One region of the Brachybacterium sp. p3-SID1565 genome, then DNA from elsewhere that is predicted to be linked to it. Evidence: predicted binding sites of a transcription regulator. Region 1 holds the regulator's gene; each other region holds the start of a gene.

Region 1 (4,110 bases):
TGTAGGCCACCAGATCCAGCTCCTGCAGGGGCTGGAGGATCGCCAGGCCCACGTCATGCGCATCGATCTCGGCCTGGCCGCTGGAGCGGATGTCCTCCTCGACGCGCTGCGCGAGCATGGCCAGCTGATCATCGCTGACGGGCCGGCCCTGGCACGCCTTGCGCACCCCCGAGATCACCTTCGCGCGGCTGAACGGCTCGCTCACACCGGAGCGCTTGAGGACCGACAGGGACGCCGTCTCGGCGGTGGAGAAGCGCCGACCGCACTCGGGGCACTGCCGGCGGCGGCGGATGGTGGCCCCGTCATCGGACGTGCGGGAGTCCACGACCCGGGAGTCGGGGTGGCGGCAGAACGGGCAGTGCACCCGTCAAGACTACCGGGAGCAGCCCGCCGCCGGGCCCGGATCAGCGCTCCACGCCCTCCCCGACGGGCAGATCCAGCTGCTGACCGGCAGTGACCCGACCGGTGGGCAGATGGTTCATGGCGCGCACCTGCGCGATGTACTCCTGCTGGCCCACGCCTTCGGGAGCATGCTGCTCGGCGAGGTCCCACAGGGTGTCACCGGCCTCGACGGTGACTGTGATGTGCTGCTCCTGACCCGCGCCCGCCAGCGCTGCGGGAACGTCGAAGACCAGCAGCGCGAGGGCCGCGACGACAAGGCCGAGCACGAAGGCGATGGCGGTGACCAGTGCGCGGCCGCGCGAAGTGAGCTCGAGTCGAACACCCGAGCGATCAGCGGGGCGCTGCGCACGGCTGTCACGGCGGGGGAAGGGCAGGACCGTGGTGGTATCGGTGGGCATCTCCGAACTCCTGTTCGATCGAATCTGTGTGCGACTGTAGACCGGTATCGGCGCGACACGCAAGAGGAAACATCGAACATGTGTTTGGAATCCGCTTCCGCGCCGCCTACTGTGGCTGACAAGGACCACGGAACCGTGAGGGTCTGACAAACGAAGCCAGGAGGCCCGCCCGATGTCGCCCAGCACCAGTCGCCGCCCCGAGAGCGCCCCTGTGGGCGATCACGCGAGCCTCACCCGCCGCCAGCGCCGGATCCTGGAGACCATCACCGCCGCGATCTCGGCCCACGGCTACCCGCCCACGATGCGGGAGATCGGCGATGCGGTGGGGCTGACCTCCTCCTCCTCCGTGTCCCATCAGCTGCAGGCGCTCGAGCGCAAGGGCTACCTGCGCAGGGACCCCAAGCGTCCCCGTGCGATGGAAGTGGTGATGCCCGGCGAGGACGATGCCCCTGCCCCGGCCCAGGAGGAGAGCGCGCGATCGGTCGAGGCCGTCTCCGTGCCACTGGTCGGCCGGATCGCGGCGGGCGTGCCGATCACGGCGGAGGAGCAGGTGGAGGACGTCTTCCCCCTGCCGGCGCGCTTGGTGGGCGACGGTGATCTGTTCCTGCTGCAGGTGGTGGGCGATTCGATGATCGACGCCGCGATCTGCGACGGCGACTGGGTGGTGGTGCGCCAGCAGCCGGTCGCGAACAAGGGCGAGATCGTGGCTGCGATGCTCGACGGCGAGGCCACTGTGAAGACCTTCGCCCAGCACGACGGTCACGTGTGGCTGATGCCGCACAATCCTGCCTTCACCCCGATCCTCGGCGATCACGCCGAGATCCTCGGCAAGGTGGTGGCGGTGCTGCGCGCCGTCTGAACCGGGAGGCGCCGGCCTGAGCGCGCTGCTGCCGGGTCAGACCGTCTGGGCGAGGCGGCGCAGGGCGCCCAGCGCCACCTGCGGGTCGCTCGTGGGCCACAGCGGTGGCATGGCCTCGCGCAGGAATCCCCCGTAACGGGCAGTGGCCAGGCGGGGGTCCAGCACCGCGACCATGCCCCGGTCGTCCTTGGTGCGGATCAGGCGGCCGGAGCCCTGTGCCAGCAGCAGCGCGGCATGCTGCGCCGAGACCGACATGAATCCGTTGCCCCCGCGTGAGGCGATCCGCTCCTGCCGAGCGGAGGTGAGGGGCTCATCGGGGCGGGGGAAGGGGATCCGGTCGATGGTCACCAGCCGGCAGGCGTCCCCCACCACGTCCACCCCCTGCCACAGGGTGATCGTCCCGAACAGGCAGGAGTCCTGCTCCTCGCGGAAGATCCGCACCAGGTTCGAGATGGAGTCCTCCCCCTGCACGCCGATGGTGAGGTCCAGCCGGGCCCGTACGTGCTCTGCGGCGAGCTCCGCCCCGCGCCGGGAGGAGAACAGGCACAGCGCCCCGCCGGCGGAGGCCTCCACCAGTTCGGTCAGGTGGTCCAGCATGTCGAGCGAGGGGCCCTCCCTGCCGGGAGGCGGAAGGTGCCGGGCGATGTACAGGATCCCCTGCCGGCGGTAGTCGAAGGGACTGCCGACGTCCAGCCCGGCCCACGCCCCGCGGTCCTCCAGGGCCGGGATCTCCTCGGGCGCCGTGCGGGCGGCGCGTGCCAGCCCTACCTCGCCCGCGGGAGGTTCGAATCTCCCGCCCAGGGCGAGGGTGGCGGAGGTGAGGATCGCGGTGCGGTGCTCCAGGACGGCACCGCGCATCGCCCCGGCCACGCTCAGCGGGGCCACCTGGATGCTGGACCGGCCGGTGGCCCCGGAATGGGAGACCGAGACCACGTCGTCCTCCTCCGGTGCCAGCAGCCGCGTGCACACGTCGATGATCTGCTGGAGGTTGGATCGCACCGCCTTGCGGGAGCCGGCGGTCCCGGCCACGTCCGCGTCGCCGGCGTCCTTGGCGTCGGAGTGGGCCTGCCGGGACTCGGTGCGCAGGTGCTCGACGGCGTCGGCCAGCTGCTCGGGCAGGTCCCCGATCACGCGGCCGTCACTGACCAGGCTGAGGGCCTCGCGCAGCTCCTCCCCCGCATCGTCCAGAGCGGTGGCGGCCACGCCCAGGCCGCGCAGGTCGCGCACGGTGCCCCGCACCAGGGACGGGGTCAGCACGTCGGTGACGGCGGTGGTGACGCTCCCGGTGAGGCTGTGGGCCTCGTCGAAGACCACCACGTCGTGGTCGGGGATGATGCCGTGGCCGTCGAAGGCGTCGATGGCCAGCAGGGCATGGTTGGTGACCACCAGGTCCACCTCCCGTGCCAGCTCCCGGCTGTGCTCGGCGAAGCACGAGCTCGCCATGGGGCAGCTGCTGCCCAGGCAGTGCGACCCGCTCACCGAGACCTGGCGCCAGGCGCGGTCCGACACCGGGGTCTCCAGCGAGTCGCGGTCCCCGGTGTCGGTCTCCTCCGCCCAGGCGCGCAGCCTGCGCACCTGCTCCCCCAGTCGCTCCCCGCCGTCACGGGCGGGATCCGCGGAGGCCTCGGCGAACAGCGCACCGGGGTCGATGTCCACGGGGTAGCCGCCGTCCAGCTTGTGGCGGCACACATAGTTGGAACGGCCCTTGAGCAGGGCGTAGGTGGGGGTGCGCGGCAGGTGCGGGGCCAGCGCCTCCACCAGGCGCGGGAGGTCCTTGGCCACGATCTGGTTCTGGAGGGCGATGGTGGCGGTGGAGACCACCACCGGTCGGCCCGAGGTCACGGCGTGCAGCAGGGCGGGCACCAGGTACGCCAGGGACTTGCCGGTGCCGGTGCCGGCCTGGACCAGCAGGTGGCGGCCGCCCTCCATCGCGGTGCCGACGGCCTCGGCCATGGCCCGCTGCCCCTCGCGGGCGGTGCCGCCGATCGCGGTGATCGCCGCGTCCAGCAGTGTTCCCAGGCGCGCCGGGTCATCCCCGGTCGAGTCGCGGGGAGGCGAAGGGGTGGAGCTGTGGACGGCGGGCACCGGACCACGGTAGCGGCCTGTGCGTCGGGGGCGGCCCAGGCGCGCCCCGGGCCGCTCGGCCGGTCTGCGGGGCCCTGCGTCCCACGGGCGGTCAGATGGCTCACCGGCGGCGGGACACCCCTCAGGCGGTGGCGTGCAGCTCCGCGGCGAGGGCCTCGTCGACCCGTGCCTTGAGGTGGGTGCCCTCCATCAGGTGCTCCTCGGAGATCACCTCACCGGTGCTGTGTACCCGGGAGATGAGATCCCCGCGCGAGTACGGCACCACCACGTCGACCTCGACCGCCGGGCGGGGCAGTCGCTGCGCGATCAGCTCGCGCAGCTCCTCGATGCCCTCACCGGTGCGGGCGGAGACCACCGCGGAGTCGT
Region 2 (4,110 bases), on a different contig from region 1:
AGTAGTACACGGCGTACTTCTGCCCGGTGCGGGTGACGGCCTCGCGGGCCGCAGCCAGCTGGTCCAGGGTGGTCAGCGGGGTCTTGTCGGTGAAGTAGTCCTTGCCGGCCTCCATCACCCGGATGCCCAGCGCGGCGCGGTCCGAGGGGATCGCGGCGGCGGCCACCAGGCGCACCTCCTCGTCGGCGAGGACCTGTTCCTCGCTGTCGGCGATCCGGACCTCGGGGAACCGCTCCTGGAAGGCGGCGGCGCGCTCGGGCTGCGGGTCGTACACCCAGCGCAGGGTGCCGCCGGCCCCGATCAGGCCCTCGGTCATGCCCACGATGTGCCCGTGGTCCAGGTGCATCGCGGCGAACACGAACTCGCCGGGCTCCACCACGGGCTTGGGCATAGCGGCGGGGGCGTAGGTGGCTCCGTCGGAGGTGCTCATCGAGGGTCCTTTCGCTCGTGGGTGGCGGCGACAGCGACGCGGCCCATCCCCGACCGGAGCGGACGAGTGGCCTGGGTCACCATGGTGAGTCTCCCGCATCTACCTGCTGGTCGAGCGCGGATGCCGGAGGTTGCCATGCGCGGGCGCGCGGCGGCATGCCCCTGCGTGGGGGACGCTGGGCGTGCCGGAGTCAGAACGGCGGGTCGTCGAAGGCATGAGGTGGAGCCGGGGGAGCTGGTGGAGGGGGCTCGGGCTGCGGGGGAGCTTGGGCCATCGACGCCGGTGGCGGGGCGGGCTCCGATCGCGGGGTGGGTGACGTGCCCTGGGCCCCGTGCGGACTTCTCCAGGTGATCGCCGTGGCCCCGGCGGCGGGGGAGGTCGCCGTCGCCGTCTGCACCACCCAGTGCCCGTGCTCCTTCAGGTAGTTGCAGCGAGCGCACAGGCCCTGCCCGTTGCTGAAGCTGGTGGGCCCTCCACGTGCGTGGGGATCGATGTGGTCCAGATGCCGGATCCTGGCGTTGCACCAGGGGGTGCGGCACGTCTGGTCGCGCCATCGGATCATGCGTGCCAGGCCCACCGGGAACGCTCGGGCGGTGGACTCCATCGCCACCAGTTCACCGCTGACGGGGTGGGTGTACAGGCGGCGGAACACCGCGGTCGCAGCGGCATCGGCGTGCTCGTGCTGCCTCCAGGTGCGGTTGGCGGGGGTGATGAAGCCGGGTGGGCGCCCGCACATGGTGTCGGTGACGATGTGGGCGGGCAGCGCGCCGTATCCCTCGATGCGGGCGAACTCCGCATCGGCCGCGCCGCCCAGCAGGGCCCGGTCGGTGATCACGATCCCGACGTCGTGCCTGGTCCCGGGGGTGCCAGAGGTGCCCCCGGTCACGGCGGCGACGAGCTAATCGGCCTGCAGGGCACCGAACGAGTCCCGGGCGCCGGCCGCGCGGCGGGCCTCCGCCCCGGTGGTGAGGCTCTTCATCACGGCGGCGGCATCCAATGCGCGCAGGGTGGCCGAGATGCGGGCCATGCCGTCACCGAGGGGAACCATCGTCACGTTCCGCTTCCGCGCGGCGCGCTCGGCGCGGGCACGGGAGTCACCCGGATGCAGGGCGTGGCTCATCTCCCGCACCAGCTGCCCGGTGCGACGGGTGCCGAGGCCGTCGAGACGGGTGGGATCCTCCTGGATCCACTGGTCGATCCGGGCGCACGTGGCCGGATCCGCGTTGTCCAGCGCACGGGTGATGGCATGGACGCTGCGTTCAGGCAGGCGCCCCTGGGCCAGCTGTTGGTAGGTGGTGGGCATCTGCGCGACCAGCCTGCGCGCGCATGCCAGTGACATGGAGGACGAGCTGGGGGAGGTGCGGCGGGCCAGGGCCACCTCGTTCGCGGCGGCACGCCCCTGGTCCCGTTCCCTCACATCACGAGCGGCGTCCGCCTCGCGGATGCGGTCCTCGGCCGCCACCTGCCATGTGGCGTCCAGTGCGGCGATCCCCGCGCGCAGCTGCTCGATCCCCGCCAGCACGGCGAGGGCTTCCTGGGGCGAACCGGGCTGCGTATCAGGAACGGGATCGAGCACCGACACGGTGGCGGTGAATGCGGCCAGCGCGCGGGCGATGATCTCACCCACGATATTCCTCACCGCGCCGGAGTCCGGCAGGCGGGAGGCGTGCTCCAGCGCCCGCGCGAGGACGTCACCAGCGGGCAGGCTGTCGCCTGACCTGGTGCTGTCGTCGCCTGGGAGCTGAGGTTTCATGCTCCCATTCTGCGTCGCGGCACCGACAATCGAAAGAACGTTCGACGATTGGGGATAACTCCGCGCCGTCCCGAGCAAAATCAGCCTGACGGGACACAGAATGTGGAAAGGAATGTGGATAACTGGTCATTGTGGAGGAACCTGGGTCACAGCCCTCGCTTGAACCCCATATGGCTCGCCACGTACCCGGCCCGCTCGTAGAACCGATGTGCGGCATCGCGCCTGCGGTCGCACGTCAGCTGCGACAGCACCGCCCCCTGCTCGCGCCCGTACGCATGGGCCCACTCCAGCAGCATGCTGCCGAGTCCCAGATCCCGCACGGACTCCGTCAGCCGCAACGCCTCGATCTGGAGCCGCGAGGCACCGCCCCGCGAGAGACCGGGTATCAGGGACAGCTGCACCGTGCCGACCACGGTCGTCTGCCCCTCGACCACCGTGACCAGCAGCTGGCGGGGGTCCGCGTCGACCTCGCGGAACGCCGCCAGGTACGGGCCGAGCTCGTCGGCCGACTCCCGGCCGCGCCCCAGCGGGTCGTCAGCCAGCAGGGCCACCAGCGCAGGCACGTCGGCCTCGAGAGCCCGACGGATGAGGAAGCGGCGATCGCCGATGGTGAGAGTCTCCATGAGCCGATCATCACCGACCGGTGGCGCCGACGAGCACGGGACGCGCCTCGCAGCCGCGCCTCGCGCATCAGGCTCCGGCGCCGCCAGCCGCGGCGCGAGCAGGCCGGGTTCACTTCAACCATTCGATGGATGCCGCCTGACCAGCGGCTTCCTACGGTGGAGGGATGAATCGTCTGCTCGTCACGTCCTTCGTCTACATGATCCTCGGTCTGGCCTCGGGTGTCTTCTACCGCGAGTACTCCAAGCTCACCGGCACGGTCGGTGAGCAGTCGCAGCTCTCCACGCTCCACACCCACCTGTTGGTGCTGGGCATGTTGGTGTTCCTCGTGGTGCTGGCGCTCGAGGCCACCGTGCGCGTCACCGGGCGCCGCTCGTTCACCGTCTTCTACTGGACCTACAACGTGGGCCTGGTGATCACGGTGGTGATGATGGTGGTGCGGGGCGTTCTCACGCTCGACGGGCCGACCCCGCCGGCACCAGCGCGGCGATCCCGGGGATCGCAGGTCTGGGCCACATGCTGCTGGCCGTGGGCCTGATCGCGCTGTTCGTCGCTCTGAGGGCGGCGGTCGCCGATTCCCAGGAGCGGCCCCGCACGGCAGGTGCGACGCTCGAGGTCGCGCCGCACTGACCCTGTGGCGGGAGAATCCCCCCATGCCCTCCGAAATCGCCCGCCCCGCCTGCCTGCGTGCCGCGACGGAGGGACTGCCCGTTGCACTGTCGCTGCCGATCCACCCCGCGCTGCACGGCTCGCCGCCGGAGCCGACGGCCGAGGAGGCCGCCGCGAGGGCCCGCCCGGTCACAGGGTGATAACGGTAGAGTGAATCCGCACGTCAGATCGGCGGCCCGGCCGGTTCTGCGCCGGGCAGCCTCTCGGACCCGCCTACGACGATGGAGACCACGGTGAACAGCGAATCCCCCTCGAACCTGACCGCCCCCGACCGCAACCTCGCCCTCGAACTGGTGCGCGTGACCGAGGCCGCCGCCATCGCGGGCGGCCGCTGGGTGGGCGCCGGCGACAAGAACAGGGCCGATGGCGCCGCCGTGGATGCCATGCGCTCCTTCATGGACACCGTGCGCATGAACGGCACCGTGGTGATCGGCGAGGGCGAGAAGGACGAGGCGCCCATGCTGTTCAACGGTGAGAAGGTGGGCGACGGCTCCGGCCCCGACGTCGACGTCGCGGTGGACCCGATCGACGGCACCCGCCTGACCGCGATGGGTTACGACAATGCGCTGGCCGTGTTCGCGGTCGCCGAGCGCGGCAGCATGTACGACCCCTCGGCCGTGTTCTACATGGACAAGAT
Region 3 (4,110 bases), on a different contig from region 1:
CTCGTGCTCGACGCCCAGGCGCAGCAGCTCGGGCGGCGGGTCCGCGATGATGCGGTGGAGCCAGAAGCGCTCGTGCTCGTCCCAGGCCAAGCCCGGCGTCCAGCCGGCATGAGCGCCGAACGTGTCGTCCGCGGCCCAGTCGGCCAGGACAGCGGCATCGGCGCTCGTGAGGGGGCGGAGGGCGACGGCCGGGATGGTGTGCATCGCCCGAGTGTGCCACGCGGTAGCGTCGTGGGATGAGCGAGAAGCAGTCGTCGTCCTCGGCCCCTCTGATCCCGGCGGTCCCCCAGGATCGCGCGCTGTCCCGATCGGAGTTCCCCTTCGCCCGCGTGGCCCGGCGACTGGGCATCGAACCCACTGGTGCCGAGGTGGCTCTCCGGGACCAGGGCACGGCGCGGGCCGCGATCGCAGCGGCCAGCGAGGACTTCCTGGCAGCGGACGACGATCGCCGCGCAGGGCGCCTCCCGGTGCACCCCATCGCGCAGGACCCGGACTTCCCGACCGGTGTGGGCATGGCACTGGTGGGTGCGGCCGTGCTGTGGGAGCAGCGCCAGTACGTGCCGCGCATCGCGCTACGGGTCGCGAAGGACCACTACGAGGACGGCCGCGACGATCTCGCTGCCAGCTTCATCGCCCTGGTGCAGGAATCCGTGGAGCCCGGCGAGGACGGTGGACCAGGGCATGACGAGGCATCGGCATGGGCCGCGCAGTCGCTGCTGGTCTCCGTGCTGCAGCGCTCCGGCAGCCCCGCCCAGGCCGATGAGATCGCCCGAGACCTGGCCGCCCACAACATCCCGCTCGATCTGTGGCGTGCGGACGACCCATCCCTGCCGGATGATTCGATGGCCTGGCACGGTGGAGCGTTCGTGGGCGGGATCCCGCCGCGCCGCGATGAGCGCCACCTCAGCTACGAGGACGTGCACGACTACCTGGACCAGCTGCTGGCCGACATGCGGCGGGAGGACGCCGCGGAGCAGGACGATCAGTAGGGCGGCGGGCCGTACTGCTCCTCCGTGCCCTCGGTGGATTCTCCGATTTCGACATCGGTCATCGCGGTGCGATGGCGGGCGATGCGCTGCTGCACCTCGTCCCACACCTGGGTGAAGGCATCGACCACCCACGGCGTGACCATGTCGGTGTCGTCGATGGCGTCGACGGGAGGGCCCCCGCGGATCGCCCAGGACGTGGAGCCCGGGTGGAGTGTTCCGCTGGGTGGGCCCGAGGGTGACTTGGCCGGCGGATCGGAAGGTGACCTGGAGGGTGGATCGGAAGGTGACCTAGAGGGCGGATCGGAAGGTGAACTGCCCAGCGGATCAGCCGTGGCGGCACTGCGGCGCACGGGGTCGATGAGGCCGGCCGTCTTCAGCTGGTGATGACGCCAGCACAGCAGGTGCGTGTTCTCGATCGAGGTGGGACCGCCGGATGCGGGGTCGCGGTGGTCGAACTCCTCGATGTGGTCCATCTCGCTGGCCCAGGAGGTGGGCCTGGTGCAGCCGGGCACGGCGCAGGTGGGATGGCGCAGGCGCAGGTGCTCGAGCATGTCGGGCCTGGCGGTGTAGCGGTCGGCCGGCAGGGGCAGGAACGCACCGGTGCTCGGATCGGTGAGCACGCGGTACCAGGTGTTCTCCCCACCGGCGAGCTCCCGCGCCATCTCCGCGGGGATGGGGTGGATGCCGTCGAGCATGCCGGGTGCGTCCACCGCACCCAGCAGGCTGAGCGCGGGGACCGTGACGGTGATGCGGAACCGCTCACGGGGGACCTCGACCGTGCCCGTCTCCAGCACGGAACCGGTCAGAACCCGGTAGCGCAGCGCCGCGAGGGAGAGCGGCCTCGCGGTCCCGGAGACGCTGCCGTCATCGAAGGGGATCTCCTGCCCGCTCTCCAGGGCCTGACGCTGAGCTCGCTGGATCGCGCGGGCCGCGGAGTCCAGTCGGCGCCCCAGGGCGAGGATCTCCGGCGCGGGGCCGATGACCTGAAGGCAGGCGGTGCCGTCCTCATCGGGCGGGAGGATGTCCACACTGTGCTGAGGGCGTGAGCGTTGAGCGGCCTCCTGCTGATCGCTGAGCCAGCGCACCAGGGCACCGAGCTCGCGACGGAAGCGTCCCTCGTCGACCGCGAGCTCCCAGCTGGCGATGGATTCGTCGAGCTCGTGCAGTGCCGCCTCGCGCAGACCACCGGCGCGACGCAGCACGACGGTGAACCAGCGCGCCGGCAGCTCAGCGGCCTCGAGACGCGCCAGCAGTCGCGGCAGATGGGTGACGGCGGTGTGAGCATCCTCCAGCAGCCGGGATGCGTGATGGATGCTGCAGCGCAGGGCCTGAGACACCATCAGATCCGCCTCGTCGCGCAGATCCGGATCCTCCGGATCGCCGGCGGGCCAGTGACGCGCCGCGAGACGGAGCTTCGCGGCCAGCTGCCGTGACTCGGCCAGGCCCAGATCCCACAGCTCCCGGAGCTTCTCCGCCTCCGCCCCGGCCTCGTCGACGAAAGCTTCTGAAGGGAGGGTCTCCCGCGTGAGCGGACGCCCTGATCCTCGGATCCCGGGCTTGCGCGGGCGTGGCGCACCGGGGCGGGAACGCGCAGCGGCGCGACCCCGCGGCTTCGGCACGGAACCATCGCTGACCTGGGTCATCGTTCCCCCTTTCGGTGGATGTCGCGGCCGGGAATCCCTCGGCTGTGCTGATGGTCCAAGAGTAGGCGCCATCACCGACAATCGAAAGTACGTTCGAAATGTGTGGAAGGCCGTGGATAAAAGGGTGGACAATGCAGATCCGGGTTCCTCCACCATGCATGTTTTTCCACATTCTGTGGATAACGAGTCGGCCACCGAGGCCCCGCACGTATCCACAGGAGCCGGAGCCGTGCCTGCCGCCGTGCCTAGACTGCGATCCATGCCACGCAACGCACCACTGATCGCCGCCGCGCTGACCGGAGCGGGGGCCACGTCGCTCGCCGGTGGAGCCGCCCTGCTGGCCGCCCGGCAGCTCAACGGGCCCCGCCGTCCCGACCTGCCGTACACCTTCACGCCCTTCGAGCTCGGCGTGGACAGCGAGGCCGTCGACTTCACCGCGGCCGACGGGACCACTATCCGGGGATGGTGGCTCGACGCCCCTGGAGCCGAGCGCAGTGAGCACGTGGTGATCGCCAGCCACGGCTTCCGCGGCGACAAGTCGCAGATGCTGGGCATCGGCACCGGGCTGCACCGCGCCGGCGCGAGCGTGCTGCTGTTCGACTTCCGCGGCAACGGCGACTCCGATGACGGCCGGCAGTCCCTCGGGCACTACGAGCAGCAGGATCTGCGCGCCGCCATCGCATTCGCCAGGACCCGCCGGCCCGACGCCCGGATCGACCTGCTGGGCTTCTCCATGGGGGCGGCCGTGTCGATCCTGGTGGCGGCCGAGGATCCGACCGTCTCCCGCGTGGTCGCCGATTCCTCCTTCGCCGACATGCACGGCGTGGTCGCAGCAGCCGCCGCCTCGCTCAGGGTGCCGGGCGCCTTCGCGCACCTCGTGGACCTCGCCACCCGACGCCGCTACGGCTACGGCTTCTCCCAGGTGCGGCCGATCGAGGCGATCAGCCGCATCGAGCCCCGCCCCCTGCTGATGTTCCATGGCACCGAGGACTCGGTGATCCCGGTCGAGCACGCGCACCGCCTGGCGCGGGCCGCCGGAACGTCGGCACGGCTGGTGCTCACCGAGGGGGCCGACCACTGCGGTTCCTACTTCGCGGACCGCACCGGCTACATCGACCAGGTGGCACGGTTCCTGCTGGCCGACGAGGGGTGAAGCCCGGCGGGCCTTCGTGGGACCGCTCCGCGGTCCGGGCCCGCGCGATACGAAACTCTCTGGGCCGACGGGTACTGCTGCCCCAAGGTGTCCGGTCGTGAGCACGTCGGCCTCGACCGGATCTTTGTCGTCCTGCCCGACGGGAGGCCACTGCTGGACCGAACCTGTGCTCCATGGGACCCGCGCTGCACAGGAGCATGGCCAACCTGACGATCACCGTGGATGAGCAGGTGCTTCGCCGCGCCCGGATCAGGGCACTGCAGCGCGACGCGTCCGTGAACCGCTACCGTGCGGAGACGCTCGAGCGGTATGTCGGAGGCGCAGG
Region 4 (4,110 bases), on a different contig from region 1:
CTGGTCGGCGCTCTCGGAGTCCGATCCGAAGCCCACCTGCAGGGCGATCCAGCCGATCAGCAGGTGCACCACCCCGCTCATGATGACGCCGGCACGGGCGGCCTTCTCCATCCACGGGTGGTCGGCCACCTGCTCGGCCTTGTCCTCGACGTCCTTCGCTGCCCCGCGGGCGCCACCACTCGTCGCCGTAGTCGAAGGATAGGTGGCAAACGGACATCGCGGGACCGATCGGGGCAGACCGGGGAGGGCCGTCCCGAGATGTTCACCGGCGCGTCATCCGCGGTCGGTACTCTCCCCGTCGGACCCTGGCAGTGACCTCGGCACCAGGGCAGGACGGAGCGCGCATGGATCTGGCCGATCTCGCGATCCGCGTCATGGAGTTCCTGGGTGGGCCGGGCATCGCCCTGGTGATCGCCGCCGAGGCGCTGTTCCCTCCGGTGCCCGGGGAGATCCTGCTCCCCTTCGCCGGGGTGAGCGCGGCCGCGAACGACCAGCACGTGCTGGTGCCGATCTTCTGGACCACGCTGGGATCCGTGGTCGGCGGCCTCGGGGTGTACGCGGTGGGCCGGGCGCTGGGCCTGGATCGCACCCGTGCCCTGGTGCGGCGCCTGCCGCTGCTGGAGGAGAAGGACGTGGACATGGCCGTGCGGTTCTTCGACCGCCACGGCTTCCCGGCGGTGGCGATCGCTCGGTTCGTGCCGATGGTGCGCACCTTCATCTCGATCCCGGCGGGCATCGAGCGGATGCCGGTGCGCCTGTTCGCCGCCGCCACGGGCCTGGGCTCGGCGATCTGGAACGCGGCTTTCGTGGTGGCCGGGTACTTCTTCGGGGTGGCCGGCGGGGAGGCGCTGGAGGGCTTCGTGCGGATCTACTCGGTGATCGTGGCGGGTTTCGGGCTCATCGCGGGGATCGGCTTCGTGATGCAGCGGATGCGAGCCCGGCGCCGCGACGACACCGCCGGCAGCCCCCGTGAAAGCCCTGACGACCCCGGGGACGTGGGCTCTACGCTGGAGCGATGAGCACCGACAGCGAGCAGACGGGCCAGGCCGGACCGGCCGCGGACGTCGGCCGCTGGTTCTCCACCGCCACCGCCCCGGCCCGCATCGACGCTCCCCGGTCTGCTACTGCCAGCGCTCCCCCGTCGGCCCCGGTCAGCGCTTCGTCGGCCCTGGCCCCCTCCTCTCGCCCCTTGATGCGCATGCCCGCCTGGGGCCCCGTCGAGGGTGCGAGCTATGGGCTGGCGAGCGCCCCCGAGCTGGTGGAGGAGGCATGGGATCTGCTCACCGGGGAGCCGACGGCCGTGCTGACCGGGGCGGGGATGTCCACCGGGTCGGGACTGCCGGACTACCGCGGGCGCGATGCTGTGCCCCGGGCACCGATGACGTTCCAGGAGTTCATGGGGTCGGACCTCGCCAGGCGGCGCTACTGGGCGCGCTCCACGGTGGGCTGGACGCAGTTCCTGCGGGCGCGTCCCAACCGGGGGCACGTGCTGCTGGCGGAGCTCGGTGCATCGACCCTGCCGGTCACCGCGGTGATCACCCAGAACGTGGACGCCCTGCACCAGCAGGCGGGCTCGGAGCCGGTGATCGACCTGCATGGACGGCTGGACCGGGTGCGCTGCCAGAGCTGCGACACCCTCACCCGGCGCGAGTCGCTGCACCATCGGATGCTGGCGATGAATCCCGAGCTCGCCGCCCGCCTGCCCGAGCTCGCGGCCGATGCGGCGCAGGCGCCCGACGGCGATGCGGAGGTGGATCGCACCTCGGACTTCCGCTACCCGGCCTGCGGGCTCTGCGGCGGGATCCTCAAGCCCGACGTGGTGTTCTTCGGGGAGTCGGCCCGTCGGGAGGTGGTGGCCGCGGCGTACGGCGCGCTCCAGGAGGCGTCCCGTCTGCTGGTGCTGGGGTCGAGCCTCACCGTGCAGTCGGGGCTGCGGTTCGTGCGGGCAGCGGTGAGGGCAGGCACCCCGGTGGTGATCGTCAACGACGGTCCCACGCGCGGTGACGATCAGGCCACGCTGCGCATCCACGGGCGCATCGAGGACGTGTTGAAGACGTGGAATGGATCATGACACGGGCGAGGAGATCGCACTGGCCGGTGGGAGCATGGGGCTGGTGTCGCGTCGGGGTGCGACGGTGCTGCGTACCGGCGGTCCGTGGTCCCCGGCGGTGCACCGCCTCATGGAGCACTGCCGTGCAGCCGGGGTCACCGAGGTCCCCCGCCCGCTCGGGTTCGATGAGGCCGGACGCGAGATCGTGGAGTTCCTGCCAGGCACCGTGCCCGCGTATCCGATGCCGGGATGAGTGTGGGAGCGCCCGGCCCTGGCCGGAGGTGGCGTGCCACAGTGACTTCGCGCCGTACGACCGCCTGCGGATCCTGGCGGGCTTCTCCCGGCACCAGTCGGTCGAGCAGCAGAACCCGGAGCTGTACGGCCATGCGGAGCTGTACGACCGGGACGTCGCCTACGTCCGTGGACTGCTGGACTCCACCGGCGTGGGGGATTCCTGAGTCCTGCTTGATCCACATCGACGCCCCGAGGTTCCTCCACAATGGTCGGTTATCCACATTCTTGACGCCTTCTTGTGAAAGCATTGCCGGCGCCCCGAAGCTCCCCTATCCTGGTTTCGTACACGCATTCGATATGAGGGTGGAGGAGATGATGATGAGCACCGCACTTGCCGCCTCCCCCTGCTCCCCCACGCTCGACGCACTCACGGACGTGCGAGCCCAGTTGAGCGATCTGACCAGCAGCATCGCCTCCGTGCGCCCCGGTACCACCCCGGCGCTGCACTCCGTCGCCGCGTCCGTCACCCCCGCGACCTCCCACCGGGTGCAGGCCCCATCAGCGCCCGATGCCGTCGCACTGGTCGAGGCCATCAGTGCCATCGAGGGCTTGAAGAACATTCTCGATGCCCTTCAATCCGGCTACGAGATCGCTCTGCGGAATGAGCGGATCAAGACCCAGAGGGCAGCCGGTCTTCCCGCATCGAAGCTCGGCTCCGGCACCGGTGACGAGATCGCTCTCGCACGCGGCATCTCACCGTCGCGGGCGGGCAATCAGCTCGCGCTGCGTCGCGTGATCGTCGAGACCCTGCCTCGCATCTGGGAGCGGATGGCCGAAGGAGCCGTCTCCGGGTGGGCCGCGGAAGAGGTCGCCCGCGCCGTGATCCTCCTGGACGACGAGGACCGCAAGCAGATCGACGCGGAGCTCGCCCCGACTCTCCACCAGGTGTCCCCTCGCACCGCCGGTCGGAGGGCCCGGGCGCGGGCCGACGCCCTGGACCAGGAGGCCGCCGTTGCCCGACTCCAGCGCAACGCCGACCAGCGTCACGTGAGTCAGCGCCCGGCCGCGGAGGGGATGATGCGCTTGTCGGCCCTGCTGCCCCTGCACGAGGGCGTCGCCGCGTACGCCTCCCTCAGTGCCGCCGCCGATGCCGCCCGCGCAGAGGGCGACGGACGCTCTCGCGGTCAGGTCATGGCCGACGCCCTCACCACCCGCGTCACCGGTCAGGAACACGCCATCGCCCCGGTCGAGATCCAGCTGCTGATGACCGACCGCACCCTGCTGGCCGGTGCGAACGACACCGCCCAGCTGGAGGGGCACCCCATTCCCGGCCCCGTCGCGCGCCACCTCGCCCTCACCGGCCGGCTCTTCCCGGAGCCGAAGGCGGCAGAGGACGCAACCCCGCCCGGAGCTGCCCTCACCCCGTCCTCGACACTCGTATCCACCGCGACGCCTCCGTCCGATTCCGGGCCAGGGTCTGTGCCCAGTCCCGCACCAGTACCAGCACCAGCGCCCGATTCAGAACCACCACCGACCGAGGTGCGACGCTGGATCCGCCGGCTCTACGCCGACCCGGTGACGGGGGAACTGACATCCATGGATGCCAGGAAGCGGCTGTTCACGGGGCACATGCGGCGCTTCGTACTGGCCCGGGAACGGCAGTGCCGCACGCCGGGGTGCGAGGCCGCCTCCCGCCACGTCCACCACATCGAGGGGCACGCCCGCGGTGGCAGAACCACGCCCGAGAACGGCGCCGGCCTGTGCGAGCGTTTCAACTACGTGGTGGAACTGCCCGGCTGGTCGACGTCCCGGGATGCCGCAAGCGG

The links. The regulator LexA, encoded in region 1, represses DNA repair genes until DNA is damaged. The targets are predictions, from matches to a motif close to TCGAACANNTGTTCGA.
Region 2: M4D54_RS13095 (13E12 repeat family protein) is a predicted target of LexA. The motif match lies at 2,213-2,228, and genes of this name have one in related genera.
Region 3: M4D54_RS12760 (HNH endonuclease signature motif containing protein) is a predicted target of LexA. The motif match lies at 2,714-2,729, and genes of this name have one in related genera.
Region 4: M4D54_RS09330 (HNH endonuclease signature motif containing protein) is a predicted target of LexA. The motif match lies at 2,625-2,640, and genes of this name have one in related genera.

What each region holds. Positions count from the first base shown of each region.
Region 1 covers NZ_JAMBDS010000019.1:39,521-43,630, reverse strand. Annotated here, with positions in the region: gene nrdR (transcriptional regulator NrdR) at 1-364, opposite strand, end outside; gene M4D54_RS06490 (LysM peptidoglycan-binding domain-containing protein) at 405-800, opposite strand; gene lexA (transcriptional repressor LexA) at 973-1,659, shown strand; gene M4D54_RS06480 (ATP-dependent DNA helicase) at 1,696-3,744, opposite strand; gene hflX (GTPase HflX) at 3,866-4,110, opposite strand, start outside.
Region 2 covers NZ_JAMBDS010000074.1:3,486-7,595, reverse strand. Annotated here, with positions in the region: gene M4D54_RS13105 (Gfo/Idh/MocA family protein) at 1-430, opposite strand, end outside; gene M4D54_RS13100 (HNH endonuclease) at 621-1,316, opposite strand; gene M4D54_RS13095 (13E12 repeat family protein) at 1,329-2,183, opposite strand; gene M4D54_RS13090 (GNAT family N-acetyltransferase) at 2,330-2,806, opposite strand; gene M4D54_RS13085 (DUF2871 domain-containing protein) at 2,971-3,342, shown strand; gene M4D54_RS13885 (hypothetical protein) at 3,294-3,434, shown strand; gene M4D54_RS13080 (hypothetical protein) at 3,458-3,613, shown strand; gene glpX (class II fructose-bisphosphatase) at 3,695-4,110, shown strand, end outside.
Region 3 covers NZ_JAMBDS010000068.1:8,735-12,844, reverse strand. Annotated here, with positions in the region: gene M4D54_RS12770 (GNAT family N-acetyltransferase) at 1-204, opposite strand, end outside; gene M4D54_RS12765 (hypothetical protein) at 237-989, shown strand; gene M4D54_RS12760 (HNH endonuclease signature motif containing protein) at 983-2,632, opposite strand; gene M4D54_RS12755 (alpha/beta hydrolase) at 2,892-3,785, shown strand; gene M4D54_RS12750 (hypothetical protein) at 3,983-4,110, shown strand, end outside.
Region 4 covers NZ_JAMBDS010000035.1:13,262-17,371, reverse strand. Annotated here, with positions in the region: gene M4D54_RS09355 (DUF1206 domain-containing protein) at 1-129, opposite strand, end outside; gene M4D54_RS09350 (DedA family protein) at 345-1,019, shown strand; gene M4D54_RS09345 (Sir2 family NAD-dependent protein deacetylase) at 1,193-2,071, shown strand; gene M4D54_RS09340 (hypothetical protein) at 2,061-2,303, shown strand; gene M4D54_RS09335 (hypothetical protein) at 2,332-2,508, shown strand; gene M4D54_RS09330 (HNH endonuclease signature motif containing protein) at 2,663-4,110, shown strand, end outside.